DNA from 2 places in the Streptomyces sp. NPDC001904 genome. Region 2 is predicted to be linked to the other one. Evidence: riboswitches for the same ligand, from Rfam matches in the RefSeq annotation. Region 2 holds a riboswitch; the other holds the start of a gene.
What was found. Region 2 has a riboswitch for glycine ahead of gcvT (glycine cleavage system aminomethyltransferase GcvT). Riboswitches for the same ligand answer to the same signal wherever they lie in the genome.
Positions count from the first base shown of each region.

Region 1: it holds a riboswitch for glycine, as region 2 does, so the genes downstream of both, gcvP (aminomethyl-transferring glycine dehydrogenase) here and gcvT (glycine cleavage system aminomethyltransferase GcvT) in region 2, are expected to answer to the same signal.

Region 1 covers NZ_JBEOYI010000041.1:2,852-13,925, forward strand. The annotation lists gene ABT127_RS36670 (sugar phosphate nucleotidyltransferase) at 1-593, shown strand, start outside; gene ABT127_RS36675 (DUF881 domain-containing protein) at 681-1,583, shown strand; gene ABT127_RS36680 (small basic family protein) at 1,580-1,912, shown strand; gene ABT127_RS36685 (DUF881 domain-containing protein) at 1,918-2,796, shown strand; gene ABT127_RS36690 (zinc-ribbon and FHA domain-containing protein) at 2,879-3,823, shown strand; gene ftsR (transcriptional regulator FtsR) at 3,851-4,585, shown strand; gene ABT127_RS36700 (bifunctional nuclease family protein) at 4,672-5,145, shown strand; gene ABT127_RS36705 (MerR family transcriptional regulator) at 5,352-5,972, shown strand; gene ABT127_RS36710 (DNA polymerase IV) at 6,019-7,401, shown strand; gene ABT127_RS36715 (PRC-barrel domain-containing protein) at 7,457-7,834, opposite strand; glycine riboswitch at 7,949-8,045, shown strand; gene gcvP (aminomethyl-transferring glycine dehydrogenase) at 8,231-11,074, shown strand, end outside.
Region 2 covers NZ_JBEOYI010000040.1:11,535-22,608, forward strand. The annotation lists gene leuA (2-isopropylmalate synthase) at 1-569, opposite strand, end outside; gene ABT127_RS36490 (FadR/GntR family transcriptional regulator) at 755-1,444, shown strand; gene ABT127_RS36495 (NADPH-dependent F420 reductase) at 1,485-2,174, shown strand; gene ABT127_RS36500 (glycoside hydrolase family 25 protein) at 2,197-2,748, opposite strand; gene ABT127_RS36505 (L,D-transpeptidase) at 2,992-3,993, shown strand; gene ABT127_RS36510 (L-serine ammonia-lyase) at 4,015-5,385, opposite strand; gene glyA (serine hydroxymethyltransferase) at 5,529-6,800, opposite strand; gene gcvH (glycine cleavage system protein GcvH) at 6,809-7,186, opposite strand; gene gcvT (glycine cleavage system aminomethyltransferase GcvT) at 7,242-8,378, opposite strand; glycine riboswitch at 8,416-8,516, opposite strand; glycine riboswitch at 8,517-8,614, opposite strand; gene ABT127_RS36530 (AAA family ATPase) at 8,746-9,393, shown strand; gene ABT127_RS36535 (enhanced serine sensitivity protein SseB) at 9,486-10,301, shown strand; gene ABT127_RS36540 (enhanced serine sensitivity protein SseB C-terminal domain-containing protein) at 10,437-11,074, shown strand, end outside.

The sequences.
Region 1 (11,074 bases), on a different contig from region 2:
TCGAGGACGACCGGGCGCTGCTCGTGATGCTCGACCTCGTGGCCGCCGATCGCCGCAGCGGACGCGTCGCGCTGCCCGTCACCACCACCCGGATCGCCGAGCAGGTCGCCGCGTACCACGGGACGCAGGTGGAGTGGACGACGACCTCGCCCGACGACCTCACCCGCGTGGGGCGCGACGACGGGACCATCTTCGGCGGCGACGGGCGCGGCGGATTCATCGTGCCCGAGTTCAGCAGCGTGTTCGACGGGACCGCCGCGTTCGTCCGGCTCATCGGTCTTGTCGCCCGGACCCAGCTGACCTTGAGCCAGATCGACGCGCGGATCCCGCGGGCGCACGTGCTCAAGCGGGACCTGGCGACCCCGTGGGCCGTCAAGGGACTCGTCATGCGGCGGGTCGTCGAGGAGGCCGGTGACCGGTTCGTGGACACCACGGACGGGGTACGGGTCGTCGAGGCCGACGGACGCTGGGTCATGGTGCTGCCCGACCCGGCCGAGGCCGTCACCCACCTGTGGGCCGAGGGCCCCGACGACGCCTCCGCACAGCAGCTCCTCGACGAGTGGACGGCCGTCGTGGACAGCGCCGGCCGCTGAGTCCTGGACGAGCCGGTCACCCTCCGGTGGAGCGGTGGCCGGTTCGTCCGTGGGGCCATTCGGAGGTAGCGGGCACGTCGTGCGACGATGTGCGGCATGCCGCAGCAGCCCCCCGTTCGGAGCAGCCCCAAGCGCCCCAGGCGCCCCGACGCGTCCATGTCGCTGCTGACGAACGTGATGGACCACAGCCTCGACGACGGGTACGCGGAGGCCGCGGCCCGCAAGCGGGCCCAGGGTCAGAGCGGGCTGCCGAAGACCCTGCGGGCGAAGCTGGGGCTCGCGGCGGGTCTGGTACTGGCCGCGCTGGTCGTCACCGTGGGGGCCGCGCAGGCCCGCATCGCGGCGCCGGTCGTGGCCAAGGAGCGCGAAGAGCTGATCGACCGCATCGACCAGGAGAGCGATTCCGCCGACCGGCTCGAGGGCCAGGTCGACTCGCTCCGCACCGACGTGGGGAACAAGCAGCGCGAGGCGCTGAAGAAGCACGGCGGTGAGCAGGGCGAGTTGGTGGGGATGCTGTCCGGGGCCGTCGCCGTGCACGGGCCGGGCGTCAAGCTCGTCGTCGACGACGCCAAATCCGCGCAGAGCGGCACCGGAGGACCTCGGGAGAGCGCGGACTTCTCCGACACGGGGCGGGTGCGCGACCGGGACATGCAGCGCGTCGTCAACGGCCTGTGGGAGTCCGGGGCCGAGGCCGTGAGCATCAACGGGCAGCGGCTCACCGCCCTGTCCGCCATCAGGGCCGCCGGTGACGCGATACTGGTCGACAACAAACCGCTGGTGCCGCCGTACACGGTGCTCGCGGTGGGGGACGGGCAGCGGCTGAGCACCCGGTTCCAGAACAGCTCCGACGGGTTGTACCTGCATGCCCTCACGGAGAACTTCGGGATCCGGAACAGCATTTCCACGCAGGACGACGTCAAGATTCCTGCCGCGCCCAGCGTGATCGTACGTACAGCACAGCCGAGAGCAGAGCAGAAGGGCACATCGTGATCGCCGTACTGGGCCTCGTCGTGGGAGTCGTGGTCGGGTTGTTCATCCGTCCCGAGGTTCCGGCGGTGGTGGAGCCTTATCTTCCGATCGCCGTCGTCGCGGCGCTCGACGCGGTGTTCGGCGGGCTGCGCGCCATGCTGGACGGGATCTTCGACGACAAGGTGTTCGTCGTGTCGTTCCTGTCGAACGTCGTCGTGGCCGCGCTGATCGTCTTCCTGGGCGACAAGTTGGGCGTGGGCGCGCAGCTGTCGACCGGCGTCGTGGTGGTGCTCGGCATCCGGATCTTCTCCAACGCCGCCGCCATCCGGCGGCACGTCTTCCGGGCGTGAGGCCGATGAATCCGGACGAGACTCCGCGGAACCCCGGGCCCGACGGGACGCCGGAGGGTGCCGAGCCCCCGTACCGGCTGCGCAAGGAGCTTCCGGCGGAAGTACGGGCGACCGCGCCGGACGAGGCATCCCTGCCGGAGCCGGCGGGCGAACCGCAGCTGACCGGCCGTCAGCGGCTGGTGAAGGGACTGTGGCCGCCGCGCGTGTCACGCGCTCAACTCACCGTCGCCGTGCTCTTGTTCGTCCTGGGCCTCGGACTCGCCATCCAGGTGCGGTCCAACAGTGACAACAGCGCGCTGCGCGGTGCGCGCCAGGAAGATCTTGTGCGCATCCTCGATGAACTCGATGACCGCACTCAGCGTCTGGAAGATGAGAAGCAAGGTCTCGAGGACCAGCGCACCGAGCTGGAGAACAGTTCGGACCAGGCCGAGGAGGCCCGTAAGCAGACGGTCGAGAAGGAACGTCAACTCGGCATTCTGGCGGGCACCGTGGCGGCGCAGGGCCCGGGGATCACGATGACCGTCAGGGACCCGAAGGGTGCCGTCGAGGCGGACATGCTGCTCGACGCGATCCAGGAGCTGCGGGCGGCCGGTGCCGAGGCGATCCAGGTGAACGGGGTGCGGGTCGTCGCGAACACGTACCTGACGGACGGAACCGGAGGGAAGGGGGTCAGCGTCGATGGACACAAGATCACTCAGCCGTACACCTTCAAGGTCATCGGCAAGCCGCAGGACCTCGAACCGGCCCTCAACATCCCCGGAGGTGTCGTGCAGACGCTGGAGAAGGAGCAGGCCACCGTGGAGGTGAGCCGTTCGGAGAAGATCGTTGTGGACGCCTTGCGAGCGGCGCGACAGCCTGATTACGCTCGGTCGTCCTCCCAGTGAGGCGTATGTGCATGGGGGATGTAGTGCGAGGGCATGAGCTTGCGGGGGGTCGGCGCACCGTAGGCGGGGTGCGTGGTGGAAACTGTTTGGCGGATACGGACGTTGTGAGGATGTCCGTGTTCGTGATGTACGCCGATGTGTGCAGTCAGGGTTCGTCCTGCCCCACGGGCGGGTCTGTTTCGGTCAAGGGGAATCGCCCGTGAAGTTGTTTGCGAAGTTGTTCGGCAAGAGCGCACGTGAGGATGGTCGTCACCGTGCGTCGCGCCAGGGAGACGTGCCGGAGACGCAGGTGGGCGAGCGCCCGCTGTTCCGGGACCAGGTCGGTGGTGACAATTCGGGCGGACAGGGCGCGTCGGCTGTTGACCCTGCCGGTTCCGGCCGCATAGGTTTCGGGGAACCGTCAACCTCAAGTACGGGTGGAGGGTTTGGCCCTGGCCCGTACGCGTCCCAAGCCCCCGCGGGGCAGCCGCGGCAGGAGGATCCGTCCATGTCGGCTCTGGTGTGTCAGAGGTGCGGGAACCGGAACGGCGAGAACAGCCGGTTCTGCTCCAACTGCGGTGCGCCGCTGCGGGGCGGGATGGCGGCCGAGGGGCCGTCGGAGACCACCTCCACGATCTCCATCTCCGGTCTCGAGTCCTACGACCCCGAGGCCACCGGTCAGACGCAGCTTCCGACCCTGTCGCCCGAGGCGCAGGCCGCGGTCGATGCCCTGCCTCTGGGCTCGGCGCTCCTGGTGGTTCGGCGCGGTCCGAACTCGGGCAGCCGCTTCCTCCTCGACGGCGAGCTGACCACGGCGGGCCGTCACCCGCAGAGCGACATCTTCCTGGACGACGTGACCGTGTCGCGCCGCCACGTGGAGTTCCGTCGCCTTCAGGACGGCTCGTTCACCGTCGCCGACGTCGGCAGCCTCAACGGCACGTACGTGAACCGTGAGCGCATCGACTCGGTGACGCTGAACAACGGCGACGAGGTGCAGATCGGCAAGTACCGGCTGGTCTTCTACGCGGCGACCCAGCGAGGTATCTGACCCACCAGCGAACCGTCAGGAAGGTCCATGCTTCACACACCGAGGGGCGGTGCCGGCAGCGGCACCGCCACCGCGGACAGTCGGCTGATGAGCATCGGCACCGTACTGAACGTGCTGCGCGACGAGTTTCCCGAAGTGACGATCTCCAAGATTCGGTTTCTGGAGTCGGAGGGGCTCATCGAGCCACAGCGGACGCCCTCGGGCTACCGCAAGTTCAGCCCGGAAGACGTCGAGCGACTCGCCCACGTCCTGCGGATGCAGCGGGACCACTACCTGCCGCTGAAGGTCATCAAGGAACAGCTCGACGCCCTGGAGCGGGGCGAGTCCCTGCCCGTGCCCGCGCCGGGGCGGCCCGGTGACGCGCTTGCGGACGAGAGCGGCGACGCTCCGACCGCCGCCCGCGTCGGCCGGGACGAGCTGCTCGCCGCCGCCGGGATCGACGAGGCGGAGCTCGACGAGTGGGAGTCCTACGGGCTCCTCGCTCAGTTGCCCGACGGCGGCTACGACGCCTCGGCGGTCCTGGTCGCCGAGCTGGTGGGCGAGCTCGGGCGGTTCGGCATCGGCCCGCGCCACCTGCGGGTCATGCGGGCCGCCGCGGACCGCGAGGCCGGTCTGGTGGACTCCGTCGTCGCTCCCCTGAAGGTGCACCGCAACCCGCAGACCAGGACGCTCGCGCAGGCGCGCGCCAAGGAGCTGGCGGGGCTCACGGTGAAGCTGCACGCGGCACTTGTGCAGACCGCCCTCGGGGTGCGTCTTCCCTGATCGCAGGGGCGGGTGAGCGCCGCCGGCCCGGCATGCGGCGCATGCCCGACTACCCAAACCTGCCGGGCACGTCCTAGGGTTGCTGTGTGAACGAGCTCGACGTCGTAGGTGTCCGGGTCGAAATGCCCTCCAACCAGCCGATCGTGCTCCTGCGTGAAGTGGGAGGCGACCGCTACCTCCCCATCTGGATCGGACCGGGGGAGGCGACGGCCATCGCCTTCGCCCAGCAGGGCATGGCCCCCGCGCGTCCGCTGACGCACGACCTCTTCAAGGACGTGCTGGAGGCGGTCGGACAGGAGCTCACGGAAGTACGCATCACGGACCTGCGGGAAGGCGTCTTCTACGCGGAGCTGGTCTTCGCGAGCGGGGTGGAGGTCAGTGCCCGCCCGTCGGACGCCATAGCCCTCGCGCTGCGCACCGGAACGCCGATCTTCGGCAGTGACGAGGTGCTGGACGACGCCGGGATCGCGATTCCGGACGAGCAGGAGGACGAAGTGGAGAAGTTCCGCGAGTTCCTCGACCAGATCTCGCCCGAAGATTTCGGGACGAACAGTCAGTGATCAGCAGATTGTGACCTGCGGGTCGTGAAGAGAGGCGGTCGCCTGATGGCGGCCGCCTCGGCGCATTCGGCTAGCCTTTCCCCGCGGTGGGGTACGGGAAACCACTCTTAGGGTGATTATCACTCGGCGTGGCGAGTGTGGCGTTCGTTGACGCACCCCCAGTGACTGCCTACCGTCGAGAAGGCAGGTCATAAGAGGAGGTCGGCGTGAGAAGCAGCGGCGACGGTACGGCTACGGGCGGTCCGTACACGTTTCACGGCAGCGCGGCCGATCACACTCCGCAGCGCCCGCAGGCGGTGCCTGTGGCGGCGGGAGCGGACGGCGACGCGACTTCCGAAGAGATCGGATACCGGGGACCGACCGCGTGCGCGGCGGCCGGAATCACCTATCGGCAGCTCGACTACTGGGCCAGAACCGGCCTGGTCGAGCCCAGTGTGCGGCCCGCGTACGGGTCCGGGACGCAGCGGCTCTACAGCTTCCGGGACGTCGTCGTCCTGAAGGTCGTGAAGCGGTTCCTCGACACGGGGGTGTCCCTGCAGAACATCCGGACCACGGTGCAGCATCTGCGGGAGCGGGGCTTCCGGGACCTGGAGCGCATGACCCTGATGAGCGACGGCGCCACCGTGTACGAGTGCACGTCGCCGGACGAGGTCCACGATCTGCTCCAGGGCGGGCAGGGGATCTTCGGCATCGCCGTGGGGGTCGTCTGGCGGGACGTGGAGAGCGCGCTGTCGCAGCTGCACGGGGAGCGGGTGGACACCGGCGAGACCATCGTCAGGACCAACCCCGCGGACGAACTCGCGAGGCGGCGCAACCGGGCCGTGTGACGGTCGTGCCGCCGCGTTGTCAGTGGCGTAGGGCAGCATCGGTGGTGTGAGAACCGCACCGACGATTCTGCATCTCGACATGGATGCCTTCTACGCCTCCGCGGAGCAGGCGGCGAAGCCCAGCCTGCGCGGGAAAGCGGTCGTCGTGGGCGGTCTCGGGCCGCGCGGGGTCGTGGCCACCGCCTCGTACGAGGCGCGGAGATTCGGGGTGCACTCCGCCATGCCGATGGGGCAGGCGCGGCGGCTCGCGCCGAACGCCGCGTACCTCGTGCCCCGGTTCCGGCTCTACCGGGAGATCAGCGAGCAGGTGATGGCCCTTCTGCGGGAGCTTTCGCCGCTGGTGGAGCCCCTGAGCCTCGACGAGGCGTTCGTCGATCTGGAGGCCGGTGAGAGGGCCTGGGACGCGCGTTCCGCGGAAGCCGTGGGGCTGAAGTTGCGCGGTGACATCAGGCGGGTGACCGGGCTGAGCGGATCCGTGGGGCTCGCCGTCTCCAAGATGCTCGCCAAGATCGCCTCCGAGGAGGCCAAGCCGGACGGGCTGCTGCTGATACCGCCGGGCACCGAGCGGCAGCTGCTGGGCCCGAAGTCCGTGCGGATCCTGCCGGGCGTCGGTCCTGCCACCGGGGACCATCTGCGCCGGGCCGGCATCCACACCGTCGAGGAGATCGCCGAGGCGGGCGAGGACGAGCTCGTACGGATGCTGGGGAAGGCCCACGGAAGCCATCTGTACGCGATGGCGCTCGCGCGGGACGAGCGGCCGGTCGTCGCCGAGCGGGACTCCAAGTCCGTCTCCGTCGAGGACACGTACGACGTCGACATCCATGACCGGGTGCGGGTCCGCATGGAGGTGCAGCGGCTCGCCGACCGGTGTGTGGAGCGGCTGCGGGCCGCCGGGAGGTCCGGGCGGACCGTGGTGCTGAAGGTGCGCAGATACGACTTCTCGACCCTGACGCGGTCCGAGACGCTGCGCGGGCCGACCGACGACCCCGGGGTGGTCCGGGAGGCCGCCGCACGGCTGCTCGAGGGTGTGGACACCACCGGGGGCGTGCGGCTGCTCGGAGTCGGGGTCACTGGGCTCGCCGATTTCACGCAGGAGGACCTGTTCGCGCAGGCCGCTGCGGCCGCCTCGGAGGAGGCGGCGACTGCGGGGGCCGTCGAGGAGGAGGCGGCTGCCGAAGCTACGGCCGAGGACGTCGTCGAGGAGCCGGCCGCGCGGCGGTGGATGGCGGGGCACGACGTGCGCCATGCCGAGTTCGGGCCCGGGTGGGTGCAGGGCAGTGGGCTCGGGCGGGTCACCGTGCGGTTCGAGACGCCCTACTCGGTCGAGCCGGGGCGGGTGCGGACGTTTTCCGTCGATGATCCGTCGCTGGAGGCCGCTGATCCGTTGCCGCTCGTCGACAGTGGTGTGCGGTCGGCGTCTGCCGGGTGAGGTGTGCGGGCGGGTGCGCGTGCGTCGTGGCCGGTCGCGCAGTTCCCAGCGCCCCTTACGGGGCTTCGGGGTCCGGGGTGCCCGCGATGTGGCCGAAGGTCAGGTCCGGTTCGGAGGGGGCAGAGATGTCGAGGCCGTAGTGGTGGTAGAGCTGGAGTTCCTGCTCGGGGGAGAGGTGGCGGCCCACGCCGAAGTCGGGGGCGTCCTTGATCAGGGAGCGTTCGAAGGGGACGCGCAGGGTGCCGTCCACCAGTTCGCTCGGCTCCAGGGGGACGAAGGCGTCCCGGCTGAACAGGCCGGTCCGTATGGCCGCCCACTCCGGAACGCCCGTGGCGTCGTCGAGGTAGACCTCGTCGATGGTGCCGATCTTCGTTCCGTTGCGGTCGAGCGCCTTGCGGCCGATCAGGTTGCGCGGATCGATGTCGGTCTGCACGGGCCCTCCAGCTGGTCGCAACTCGTCTGTAAGCACTACGAAAGAGCACATTCGAGAAGGCGGCCACTCGAAGCTGGTGCTCAAGTCGCCGCTGGTAGGCTGGCAAGCGGCTGCTGACCCCGTGCGGGAGAGTCCTCCGACCGTCGTCGGGGGGCGCCGAAGGAGCAAATCCTCCCCGGAATCTCTCAGGCCCCCGTACCGCACGGACGAGGTCACTCTGGAAAGCAGGGCGGGGTGCACGTTCCTCGCCCTCACCGACGGTGAAAGCCGGTGTGTCCTCGCGATCGTGCGGGGCGGCCGGTGAAGCTCTCAGGTTGAGATGACAGAGGGGGAGGCCGTCCGGGCACCAGCGCCGTGGTGCCCCTCGCAGGTCGTACTGACCAGGAGGCCTCCGCCATGACCGCCAACCGCATTCCGCTCGCGCAGCTGGAGCAGGGAATTCCCTTCGAACAGCGCCACATCGGTCCCGACGACGCAGCCCAGGCCAAGATGCTCGCGCAGGTCGGCTACGGCTCGCTCGACGAACTGACGGCGGCCGCGGTGCCGGACGTGATCAAGAGCGCCGAGGCGCTGGATCTGCCCGCGGCCCGCACCGAGGCCGAGGTGCTCGCCGAACTGCGCTCCCTCGCCGATCGCAACCAGGTCCTCGGATCGATGATCGGGCTCGGGTACTACGGGACCTTCACCCCGCCCGTCATCCTGCGCAACGTCATGGAGAACCCGTCCTGGTACACGGCCTACACGCCGTACCAGCCGGAGATCTCCCAGGGCCGCCTGGAGGCGCTCCTCAACTTCCAGACCATGGTCGCCGAGCTGACCGGGCTGCCGACCTCCGGCGCCTCGCTGCTCGACGAGGGCACGGCCGCCGCCGAGGCCATGGCGCTGTCGCGGCGCATCGGCAAGGTCAAGAACGGCGTGTACGTCGTCGACGCCGACGCGCTGCCGCAGACCGTCGCCGTGATCGAGACGCGGGCCGAGCCGACCGGCGTCGAGATCGTCGTCGCCGACCTGAGCGACGGCATCCCCGCCGAGATCGCCGAGCGCGGTGTCGTGGGCGTGCTCGTGCAGTACCCGGGTGCCTCCGGCGCCGTGCGGGACATCAAGCCCGTCATCGACCAGGCGCACGAGCTGGGCGCCGTCGTCACCGTCGCCGCCGACCTCCTCGCGCTGACGCTGCTGACCTCGCCCGGCGAGCTGGGCGCGGACATCGCCATCGGCACGACGCAGCGATTCGGTGTGCCGATGGGCTTCGGCGGACCGCACGCCGGATACATGGCCGTACAGGAGAAGTTCGCGCGGTCCCTCCCCGGACGCCTCGTCGGAGTCTCCGTCGACGCCGACGGCAACAAGGCGTACCGCCTCGCCCTCCAGACGCGTGAGCAGCACATCCGCCGGGAGAAGGCGACCAGCAACATCTGCACCGCGCAGGTGCTCCTCGCCGTCATGGCCGGCATGTACGCCGTCTACCACGGGCCCGACGGGCTGAAGGCCATCGCACGGCGCACCCACCGCTACGCCACCCTGCTGGCCGCAGGTCTGGCAGCGGGCGGCGTCGAGGTCGTGCACCAGGCGTACTTCGACACCGTCACCGTGCGGGTGCCGGGCAGGGCCGCCGCCGTGGTGAGCGCCGCGCGGGAGAACGGGGTGAACCTGCGGCTCGTCGACGCCGACCAGGTCTCGGTCGCCTGCGACGAGACCACCACCCGGGCCCAGCTGGGCATCGTCTGGGAGGCCTTCGGCGTCGAGGGCGCCGACCTCCAGGCGCTGGACGCCGCGACCGAGGACGCGCTGCCGGACGCGCGGCTGCGCGGCGACGCGTATCTGACCCACCCCGTCTTCCACCAGTACCGCTCCGAGACCGCGATGCTGCGCTACCTGCGCCGCCTCGCCGACCGCGACTACGCGCTGGACCGCGGCATGATCCCGCTCGGCTCCTGCACGATGAAGCTGAACGCGACGACGGAGATGGAGCCGGTCACCTGGCCCGAGTTCGGCCAGCTGCACCCCTTCGCGCCGGCCGAGCAGGCCCAGGGCTACCTCACGCTCATCCGTGAGCTGGAGGAGCGGCTCGCCGAGGTCACCGGATACGACAAGGTCTCCCTCCAGCCGAACGCCGGATCGCAGGGCGAACTCGCCGGGCTGCTCGCCGTACGCGCCTACCACCGGGCCAACGGCGACGACCAGCGGACCGTCTGCCTCATCCCGTCCTCGGCCCACGGCACCAACGCGGCGAGTGCGGTCATGGCCGGCATGAAGGTCGTCGTCGTCAAGACCGCCGACGACGGCGAGATCGACGTCGAGGACCTGCGCGCCAAGATCGAGCAGTACGCCGATCAGCTCGCCGTGCTCATGATCACGTACCCGTCGACGCACGGCGTGTTCGAGGAGCACGTCGCCGACATCTGCGGCGCCGTGCACGACGCCGGCGGTCAGGTGTACGTCGACGGCGCCAACCTCAACGCACTCGTGGGGCTCGCCAAGCCGGGGCACTTCGGCGGCGACGTCTCGCACCTGAACCTGCACAAGACGTTCTGCATCCCGCACGGTGGCGGCGGCCCGGGTGTCGGTCCGGTCGGTGTGCGCGCGCACCTGGCGCCGTACCTGCCGAACCACCCGCTGCAGCCGAGCGCCGGTCCCGAGACGGGGGTCGGGCCGATCTCCGCCGCGCCGTGGGGCTCCGCCGGGATCCTGCCGATCTCCTGGGCGTACGTCCGGCTCATGGGCGGCGAGGGGCTGAAGCGCGCCACCCAGGTGGCCGTGCTGTCGGCGAACTACATCGCCAAGCGGCTCGAACCGCACTTCCCGGTGCTGTACACCGGTCCCGGCGGGCTCGTCGCGCACGAGTGCATCATCGATCTGCGGCCGCTCAGCAAGGCCACCGGGGTCAGCGTCGACGACATCGCCAAGCGGCTCATCGACTACGGGTTCCACGCGCCGACCATGTCGTTCCCGGTCGCCGGGACGCTGATGATCGAGCCCACCGAGAGCGAGGACCTCATCGAGCTCGACCGGTTCTGCGACGCGATGATCGCGATTCGGGGCGAGATCGAGCGGGTCGCCTCCGGCGAGTGGCCGGCCGACGACAATCCCCTGCGGAACGCTCCGCACACGGCCGGGATGCTCGGCGGCGAGTGGGAGCACGCGTACAGCCGCGACGAGGGTGTCTTCCCGGCGGGGGTCGTGGCGTCCGACAAGTACTGGCCGCCGGTGCGGCGCATCGACCAGGCCTTCGGTGACCGG
Region 2 (11,074 bases):
GTCTCCGGCGCGAACTGGAAACGGATGTGCGCGTCGCCGCGGGCGTCCGCCAGCCGGGCCATGTGCGTGCCGGCCTCCCGCACCATGGCCAGGATCTCGGCGCGGGTCCTGCCCAGCACCACGTCCCGCCAGACCGGCGACGTCGCGATGTACAGATGGACGACCGCGCGCGGCAGGCCCTCGACGGCGGCGAGGGTGCGCTCGATCAGGTCCGGCCTGGCGGGCGTGAAGACGACCGGGGTCACGTCGTCCGGGACGCCGCCGCTCGTGACGAGACGGCGCACGAAGTCGAAGTCCGTCCGGCTGGCGGACGGATAGCCGACCTCGATCTCCTTGAAGCCGGTCCGCACCAGCAGCTCGAAGAAGCGCTGCTTGCGCGCGCCGTCCATCGGCTCGGCCAGCGCCTGGTTGCCGTCGCGCAGATCGACCGGCACCCAGAGCGGGGCCTCGGTGATCCGCCGCCCCGGCCAGCTCCGCTCCCGCACCGGAGCGGCGTCGACGCGCTCGTGGTGGGGGCGGTAGCGGTGGAACGGCATGGGGGAGGGGGTCTGGGGATTCCAGCGGTACATCGGTCGGGTCCTTCGCGGTCGACGGGGACGACCGGCAGCACGGCACCCCGCGGCGGGGTGCCGGTCGCGTCAGGCCCCGCCGCGGCTGCCGAGAAGAAGGAGTCCGCGCATCGTGAACACAGTCGGTACACTAGCCACACCTCAGCTCCTCAGACAAGTACTCCTCAGACAAGTTGGTGCCATCCGTGTCGTCCGTGGGCCCGCTCCGCCCCAGCCCCCTCGTCGAACAGGCCGCCGAGCGGCTGCGCGCCCGGATCGCCGACGGCACCTGGCCCGTCGGCACCCGGCTGCCCGGCGAGACCACCCTCGCCAAGGACCTCGGAGTCGGCCGCTCCACGGTCCGCGAGGCGCTGCGCGCGCTCGCCGGGGCCGGGATGGTGCGGCCCCGGCAGGGTGCCGGCGTCTTCGTGACGGCCACCCGCCCGGCGGAGGACTTCCCGGCCCGGCTGCGCAGGGCGGCCGTCGCCGACGTGTACGAGGTGCGCACGCTCCTGGAGGTCCAGGCGGCGCGGCTCGCGGCCGGGCGGCGCACCGACGACGACGTCGCCGCGATGCGCGCGGCCCTCGACGCGCGGCGGGCGGCCGCCGGCGGCCCCGGCGACGCCTTCGTGGACGCCGACATCGCGCTGCACGCCACGGTCGTCGCCGCCGCCCACAACCCCGTACTGACCGATCTGTTCGCGGAGTTCGCACCGGCCCTGCGCGAGGCCCTGATCGACCTGCTCGCCCTCGTCGACGTCCCCCGCGCCGAGCGCGACCACGGCGACGCGGCGCACGCGGACCTGGTGTCGGCGGTCGCGGCGGGCGACGCCGAGGCCGCCGGGCGGGTGGTACAGGCCGAACTGGCGGCCGTTCAGGCGAAGCTGGGCGCCTGAGGAATAGCCTGTCCGCCCGCCGGGTTCACACTCGATGCACATGCATGAATCTCCGGAAGGGCGAGACATGAAGATCGGCATCATCGGCGCGGGCAACATCGGCGGCAACCTGACCCGGCGCCTCACCGCTGTCGGGCACGACGTCCACGTGGCGAACTCGCGCGGCCCGCACACCCTCACCGGCCTCGCCGAGGAGACCGGCGCGACCCCCGCGACCATCGAGGACGCGGTGCGCGACGCGCAGGTCGTCGTGGTCACCATCCCGCTGAAGGCGGTCCCGAACCTGCCGAAGGGGCTGCTGGACACGGCGGCGCCCGACGTCACCGTCATCGACACCGGCAACTACTACCCGCAGCAGCGCGACGGGAAGATCGCCGGGATCGAGGACGAGGGACTGACCGAGAGCCGCTGGACGGAGCGCCAGATCGGCCACGAGGTCGTGAAGGCGTTCAACGGCACGTACGCGGCCGACATCGTCGACAAGGCCCGCCCCGCCGGCGACCCGGCCCGCGTCGCCCTGCCGATCGCCGGTGACGACGCGGCGGCGAAGCGCGCGGCCACGGCCCTCCTCGACGAGATCGGCTTCGACACCGTCGACGCGGGCGGCCAGGACGAGTCCTGGCGCCAGCAGCCCGGTACCCCGGTCTACGGCCTCGCCGCCGACACCGCGGCCGTCCGCAAGGCACTGGACGCGGCCTCCCCGGAGCGCACCGCGGAGTGGCGCGCCTGAGGAGACGCGCCCGTACCTCCCGTCAGGGCGTGGCCCAGTCGCGCAGCGTGTTCTCGCTCGTGAACACGGCCACGTCCTTGTCGTGCGGTGACGACGTGTACTGATGGATCGTCCACTTCGCCTTGATGCGGGGCTTCCCGGCCGTCACGTAGTCGGCGATCCACAGGCCGTCACCCGCGTACGACGTGGTGTCGTGGTTCAGCCAGAAATCGCGGTTGCAGTAGAGCAGGACTCTGTTGTTCGGCCGCAGGCGCTTCACCTCGCGGATGAAGTGGTCCTTGTCGGCGTTGCTCGCCCGGGTGCCGTCGCCTGTCGTCTCCCAGTCGACCGCGAGCAGGTCGCCGGCCTTCTCGGGGGCCTTGCTCACGAAGTACGCGGCCTGGGCGGCGACGTTCCCCGGCCACAGGAAGTGGTAGAAGCCGACGACGCACTCGCCGTCCCGGGCCAGCTTCGTCTGGTGGGTCAGGCGCGGATTGACGTAACTGCGCCCCTCTGTGGCCTTGATGAAGACGAACGACTGGCCGTCCGTGTCGAACGTGGACTGGTACGAGCTGACGTCGATGCCGTGGAGCATGCGGGACCTCCTGGTCGGTGGGGGCGACGGCGACGAGGTTGAACTGTCATGGTCCCCGCATGCTTACCGGTCCGAACCTTGCCGCGGACGGCTTTGCGGGGAAGGCTCCGGTGGTGCGGGTGCGCGGTGTAGGTGCCCGCAATCTTGGAACACGCTTTACGTGGCCACATGCAACTGAGCCCACCCGAACAGGGGTCTGACAGAAGGCCGGGCCCCGTATCGGGAGGGCACGGACCGAGGAGAGTGGGACAGGACGTGGGACGGCGCAAGGGCGGCGGAATAGGGATCGCACTCGTGACGGTCGCGGTGCTCGTGGGGACGAGCGCCTGCGGCGGAGGCGGCGGCAATGACCAGGCGGACGGGAAGAACGGCAAACCGGGGAAGCCCAGCGCGACCGCGAAGCCGTCCCCGACGAAGCCCAAGGGCCCGCCGATGCTGCTGGAGACGATCATGCCCCAGACCGGCGCCACGGTCGGCGTGGCGATGCCCGTCTCGGTGGTGTTCACCGACCCGGTCGCCGCGAAGGCCCGCGCCTCGGTCGAGAAGCACATGAAGGTCAGCGCCTCGCAGCCGGTGGAGGGCGCCTGGCACTGGTTCGGCGACAAGCGCGCCGACTGGCGCCCGAAGGAGTACTGGCCCTCGGGGACGAAGGTGAAGGTCGTCGCCGACATGGAGGGCGTCAGCAACGGCAACGGGCGCTACGGCACGCACAGCTACACCCACACCTTCAAGGTCGGCGACGACGTCCGCGCGGACGTCTCCGTCAGCGGCCACACCATGAAGGTCAGGAAGAACGGGTCGACGCTGCGCACCCTGTCCATCAACGCGGGCAGCGCCGAATACCCGACCTGGAACGGGACGATGGCCGTCATCGACAAGCAGAAGGAGGTCCACATGACCTCCTGCAGCGTCGGCATCAGCTGCGACAAGGGCAACCCGAACTACTACGACCTGACGCTGCCCTGGGACGTCCACCTCACCCAGTCCGGTACGTACGTGCACTACTCGACCGGTGACCCGAACCCGGGCAGCGGCAGCGCCCGCGGCTCGCACGGCTGCGTCCACCTGTCGATGTCGGACGCCAAGTGGTTCTACGGCCAGGTCAAGCAGGGCGACCCGGTGACGATCACCGGCTCGCCGCGCGCCAAGGCCCCGGCCGACAACGGCTACGCGGCCTTCAACCTGAGCTGGGACCAGTGGCTCCAGGGCAGCGGGTCCGGCGAGGGGACGACGGCCACCCTGTGACCGCCGTCCCGCACCCGCCGCTCAGCACTCGATGATGTTGACGGCGAGGCCGCCCCTCGCCGTCTCCTTGTACTTCACCGACATGTCCGCACCGGTGTCCCGCATGGTCTTGATGACCTTGTCCAGGGACACCTTGTGCGAGCCGTCGCCGCGCATCGCCATCTTGGCCGCGGTGACCGCTTTCACGGCCGCCATGCCGTTGCGCTCGATGCACGGGATCTGGACCAGGCCGCCGACCGGGTCGCAGGTCAGGCCGAGGTTGTGCTCCATGCCGATCTCCGCCGCGTTCTCCACCTGCTCCGGGGAGCCGCCGAGCACCTCGGCGAGCGCGCCCGCCGCCATCGAGCAGGCCGAGCCGACCTCGCCCTGGCAGCCGACCTCGGCGCCGGAGATCGAGGCGTTCTCCTTGAAGAGCATGCCGATGGCACCCGCCGAGAGGAGGAAGCGGACCACGCCCTCCTCGTCGGCGCCGGGCACGAAGTTGACGTAGTAGTGCAGGACCGCGGGGATGATGCCCGCCGCGCCATTGGTCGGAGCGGTCACCACGCGCCCGCCCGCCGCGTTCTCCTCGTTCACCGCCATCGCGTACAGGGTGATCCACTCCATGGCGTGGGCCAGCGGATCGCCCTCGGCGCGCAGCTTGCGGGCCGAACTCGCGGCCCGGCGGCGGACCTTGAGGCCGCCCGGCAGGATGCCCTCGCGGGCCATGCCGCGCGAGGTGCACGCCTGCATGACCCGCCAGATCTCCAGCAGGCCCGCCCGGATCTCGTCCTCGGTGCGCCAGGCCTTCTCGTTCTCCAGCATCAGCGCCGGGATGGACAGGCCGGTCTCGTGGGTGAGGCGGAGCAGTTCGTCGCCGGTGCGGAAGGGGTACTTCAGGACCGTGTCGTCCGGGACGATCGGGTTCTCGCCGGCGACAGCGTCTTCATCGACGACGAAGCCACCGCCCACCGAGTAGTACGTCTTGGTGAGCAGCTCCGCGCCGTCGGCGTCGAAGGCCCACAGGCTCATGCCGTTCGCGTGGTACGGCAGGGCCTTGCGGCGGTGCAGGATCAGGTCCTCGTCGAAGTCGAAGCCGATCTCGTGCGCGCCGAGCAGCTGGAGACGCCCGGACTCCTTGATCGCCTCGACGCGCTGGTCGGCGTGCTCGACGTCGACGGTGCGCGGGGAGTCGCCCTCCAGGCCGAGCAGCACCGCCTTCGGGGTGCCGTGCCCGTGGCCGGTCGCGCCCAGGGAGCCGTACAGCTCGGCGCGTATCGAGGCGGTGTGGGCCAGCAGGCCCTCGTTCTTCAGGCGGCGCGCGAACATCCGGGCCGCGCGCATCGGGCCGACCGTGTGGGAGCTGGACGGGCCGATGCCGATCGAGAACAGGTCGAAGACCGAGATGGCCACGGTGGGACTCCAATGGTGGTGGCGGACGACGCTGTCCGCCGGTGTTCGGGACTGACGGTGAGGACGTGACACGGGGCACCCTGCTCACTGTCCAGTGTGCGGGGTGCCCCGAGATTTCGTACGCCGCAAAGCGTACGGAACGGCTACAGGCCGGGGTACAGCGGGTGCTTCTCCGCGAGAGCGGTCACCCGCGCCTTCAGCGCCTCGGCGTCGTAGGACGGCTTGAGGGTCTCGGCGATGATGTCGGCGACCTCGCGGAAGTCGTCGGCGCCGAAGCCGCGGGTGGCCAGGGCCGGCGTGCCGATGCGCAGGCCGGAGGTGACCATCGGCGGGCGCGGGTCGTTCGGGACCGCGTTGCGGTTGACCGTGATGCCGACCTCGTGGAGCCGGTCCTCGGCCTGCTGACCGTCCAGCTCGGAGTCGCGCAGGTCGACCAGGACCAGGTGCACGTCGGTGCCGCCGGAGGCCACGTTCACGCCGTGGGCGCGGGAGTCCTCCGAGGTCAGCCGCTCGGCGAGGATCTGGGCGCCCTCGATCGTGCGCTGCTGGCGCTCCTTGAAGTCCTCGCTCGCCGCGACCTTGAAGGAGACGGCCTTGGCCGCGATCACGTGCTCCAGGGGGCCGCCCTGGAAGCCCGGGAAGACCGCGGAGTTCAGCTTCTTCGCGAAGTCCTTGTTGCGGGCGAGGATGATGCCGCCGCGCGGGCCGCCGAGCGTCTTGTGCGTCGTGGAGGTGACGACGTCCGCGTACGGCACCGGGTTGGGGTGCAGCCCCGCGGCGACCAGGCCGGCGAAGTGCGCCATGTCGACCCAGAGGTACGCCTCGACCTCGTCGGCGATGCGGCGGAACTCGGCGAAGTCCAGCTGGCGCGGGTACGCCGACCAGCCCGCGATGATGACCTTCGGGCGGTGCTCCTTGGCGAGGCGCTCGACCTCGGCCATGTCGACCAGGCCGGCGTCGTCCACGTGGTACGCGACCACGTTGAACTGCTTGCCGGAGAAGTTCAGGCGCATGCCGTGCGTGAGGTGGCCGCCGTGCGCCAGGTCCAGGCCGAGGATCGTGTCGCCGGGCTGGGCGATGGCGAACAGGGCGGCCTGGTTGGCGGAGGCGCCCGAGTGCGGCTGCACGTTGGCGTACTCGGCGCCGAAGAGCGCCTTGACCCGGTCGATCGCGATCTGCTCGGTGACGTCGACGTGCTCGCAGCCGCCGTAGTAGCGGCGGCCGGGGTAGCCCTCGGCGTACTTGTTGGTGAGGACCGAGCCCTGGGCCTCCATGACGGCGACCGGGGCGAAGTTCTCCGACGCGATCATCTCGAGCGTCGACTGCTGGCGCTTCAGCTCGGCGTCGACCGCGACCGCGACCTCGGGGTCGAGCTCGTGCAGGGATTCGTTCAGTACGGACTTCTTCTCAGTCATGAGGGGGGTCAGCTCCCGGAGAACTCGGTGTACTCGTCGGCGGTGAGCAGGTCGGCCGGCTCCTCGGAGAGGCGGACCTTGAACAGCCAGCCGCCCTCGAAGGGGGCCGAGTTCACGAGCGCCGGGTCGTCCACGACGTCCTGGTTGATCTCGGTCACCTCGCCCGTCACCGGGGAGTACAGGTCGGAAACGGACTTGGTCGACTCCAGTTCGCCGCAGGTCTCGCCCGCGGTGGCGGTGTCGCCGACCTCGGGGAGCTGGACGAACACGATGTCACCGAGCGCGTTGGCCGCGTGCTCCGTGATGCCGACCGTGGCGACGCCGTCCTCGGTGGCCGACAGCCACTCGTGTTCCTTGCTGTAGCGCAGCTGCTGGGGGTTGCTCATGAGGCGAATTCTCCTGTACGGGGGAGGGTGCCGGTGACGGCGGGGCTGGTGAGGGTCACTTCTGGCGCTTGTAGAACGGCAGCGCCACGACCTCGTAGGGCTCGTGCGTGCCGCGGATGTCGACGCCGACGCCGGACGTGCCCGGCGCGGCGTGGGACGCGTCGACGTAGGCGATGGCGATCGGCTTGCCGAGCGTCGGCGACGGGGCGCCGGAGGTGATCTCGCCGATCACCTCGCCGTCGGCGACCACGGACATCCCGGCGCGCGGGACGCGGCGGCCCTCGGCGATCAGGCCGACCAGCTTGCGGGGCGGGGCGGTCTCGGCGCGCTCGGCGGCTGCCCTGAGCGCGTCGTGACCGACGAAGTCCTCCCCGTGGGACGTCTTCTCGAACTTCACGACGCGGCCGAGCCCGGCGTCGAACGGGGTCAGCTCCGTGGTCAGCTCGTGCCCGTACAGCGGCATGCCCGCCTCCAGGCGCAGCGTGTCCCGGCAGGACAGGCCGCAGGGGACCAGGCCGTACTCGGCGCCGGCCTCGGTCAGCGCCTGCCACAGCTTCTCGGCGTCGGCCGGGGCGACGAACAGCTCGAAGCCGTCCTCGCCGGTGTAGCCGGTGCGGGCGATGAGCGCCTCGACGCCCGCGACGGTGCCGGGCAGTCCCGCGTAGTACTTCAGGCCGTCCAGGTCGGCGTCCGTGACGGACTTCACGATGGCGGGGGAGTGCGGGCCCTGCACGGCGATCAGCGCGTACGCGTCCCGGTCGTCGCGGACCTCGGCGTCGAAGCCCGCGGCGCGCTCGGTCAGCGCGTCAAGGACGACCTGGGCGTTGCCCGCGTTGGCGACCACCAGATATTCGGGGGCCTCGGTCTCGCCGAGCCGGTAGACGATCAGGTCGTCGAGGATGCCGCCGTCCGCGCGGCAGATCATCGTGTAGCGGGCGCGGCCGACGCCGACGGAGCCGATGTTGCCGACGAGCGCGTGGTTGAGCAGGTCCACGGCCCCGGGGCCGGTGACGGTGATCTCGCCCATGTGGGAGAGGTCGAAGAGGCCGGCCTTCGTGCGCACGGCGGTGTGCTCGTCACGCTCGCTGCCGTAGCGCAGCGGCATGTCCCAGCCGGCGAAATCGGTCATCGTGGCGCCGAGCGCACGGTGCAGGGCATCGAGTGCGGTCAGGCGGGAAGGCGTAGGGGTCATTGCTGGTGCTCCAGGGCATGACGGCGAGGGCGAAGTGTCCTCCCCATCTGTCATCGGAACCTGAGAGGTTCGCCCCGAGGGGCTTGCACCTTGGGTGGGGCCGCCGTACGAGACGGTCGGCCCGCTTTTCAGATGTGCCTCGCCCGCGCGGTTCGGGGCCTGAGAGATTCAAGGGAGGGACTTGCTCCTTCGGCGCCCAGGCCCTCACGTGCCTGGAACTCTCCCGCGCGGATTCAAGCGGCCTGTATGCAGTTGGCGCGCACATCATTGCATGCCCGGGGAACGGGAAAACAGATCGGAGGGCATTACCTACTCTTTACACTTGGTGGGGAGAAGTGGCGTGACCGGAACGGGGAGGACGATCACGGTGCACAAGGAGTTGGCGGGGGCGTACGCGACCACGGCGGGGGCGGTGGCGGGGGTGCGCATCCCCCGCCAGCGCTCGGTGCGGGACCTGCGCGGGCGCGGCGGCCGCACCCCGCGCCGGATCGGGTTCGCGGCGGGTGACCTGGTCGTGCTGTCGGGGCTGCCGGGCAGCGGGAAGTCCACGCTGATGCGGCGCGTGGTCACGGTGGTGCGGATCGACTCCCAGGACACCCGGGACCGCTGGGCGGCCCGGATGCCGCGCTGGGTGCCGTACGCGCTCTACCGGCCGCTGGTCCGCGTCGCGCACTACGCGGGCCTGCGCCGCGCCATGCGCTCCGGCGCCAGCCTCGTGGTGCACGACTGCGGCACCCAGGCCTGGGTGCGCCGCTGGGTGACGCGGTCGGCGGGGCGGCGCGGCGCGGCCGTCCACCTGATCCTGCTCGACGTGCCGCCGGACCTGGCGCTCGAGGGCCAGCGCGACCGCGGCCGCGGCGTCTCGCGCTATGCCTTCGCCCGGCACCGCAGGGCGGTCACCGCGCTCGTCACGTCGACGGAGTCCGGGGACCTCCCGGCCGGCATCGAGTCGGCGGTGCTCCTGGACCGCGCGGCGTCGGACGCACTCGGCGGAATCACGTTCCTGGAGCGCTGAGCGCGTGGGGGAGTCCCTCCGGCGGTACCGCCGAACGGGTTATCGTCGGCGCGGACCGTATGGCAGGGCCGGAGCAGAGGTTGAAGGCAGCTATGGAGACGCCGGGCATCCCGGAACAGGGGCACGAGCACTACGCGCAGGGTGAGGGTGGTGCGCACGCCCACCCGCAGCCGCAGCACACCTGGCCGGCGAACGAGCTGGAGGAGGTCCTCTCCGCGGCGCTCGGCCGTCCCGAGGGCGGCGGCCGCATCGTCGAGGTGCTGGGCCGCAGCCACCTGTGGATCCCGCTGCCCAAGGGCGGCGGCCCGGCCAGCCGCGACCTCGACCTGCCCACCCTGGAGCTGGAGGGCCAGGCCTACGTCCCCGTCTTCAGCTCCGAGCACGAGTTCATGCGGGTCACCGGCGGCCGGATGGACTGCACGGTGGCCCCGGCGGTGGAGTTCGCCCGCGGTCTGCCGCCGCAGGTCGGCCTCGCCGTGAACCCGGACGGCACCATCGGCGTCCCGCTCCCGCCCCCGGCCGTCGCCGAGCTGGCCCGCGGCGGCCGCACCCCGCTGGACGGTCCCGCGACCGGCGGCCGGGTCGTGCTCTCCGAGCCGGACTGGCAGGACGACCCGGTCGACTTCCTGACCGCGGTGCGCGAGGAGTTCGACGCGGCCGGCACCGTCCGCACGGCCCGCCGCTGTCTGGCGGTGGTCGAGGACGGCGACCCGTCGCTGTTCATCGGCGTGGAGCTGACCGCGTGGGAGGGCCCGGCGCGGGACGTCCCGCTGGACGCGCTAGGCCGTGCGCTGGGCCGGACGCCGGTCGCCTGGCCGGTGAATCTCGTCTTTCTCGACGTCACTCAGGACCCGGTCGCCGACTGGCTGCGGACCCATGTTCGTCCGTTCTACGCACGAGAGGTGTGACACCGTCCGTCAAGTCGGTGTCAGTAACGCCGCTTAAGCTGGTTTCATGACCTGACCGGGCGGTGTCACACCGCCCGGCGCGGGGCGATCGGGCGATCCGCAGACGGGCAGAAGTACACGAAGGGGCGGTTACGGGTGAGTGCGTCGGGCACGGCCGCGGCCGGACAGGTCGAGCAGATGCTGCGCCAGGTGACTCCCGGGCGCTACGACGCGTACGAGGCGCTGCTCCAGGCACTCGCCGATCCCGCGGCGGGCCAGGTGTGGATGCTGCTCTGGCACGGCCAGGCCGGCTCCCCCGACGCCCAGTACGGGAACATGGAGGTCGACGGCTTCGGCTACGCCCCCTGCGTCACCTCCGCCCAGGAGCTCTCCGCGTCCGGCTGGTCGCGCGCGTACGAGGTGGTCGGCGGTGTCGACGCGGCCCGCACGCTCTACCCCGACCACTACGGCCTCTGGCTCAACCCGCACGCGCCGGGCGGCGGCGTCGGCATCCCCTGGCTCGACCTGCGCCGGATCGCGGGCGGCCTCGACCGGCAGCCGGCCGGTCCGCTGCGGCTGTCCGAGCCCACGATCGACCTCCCGCAGTTCTACGCGGTCCTGGCGCAGAACGCGCACCGTACGACCGCCGTACGGGCGCTGCGCCGCGCCTGGGTGCAGCCCGCGCTCGGCGCCCCGTACCTCGCCATCGGCCTCGATGTGTACGACACGTCGCCCGCGTCGGTGGACTCGGTGCGCGCGATGATGCAGCAGTCCGTCACGGCGGTGCCGGACGG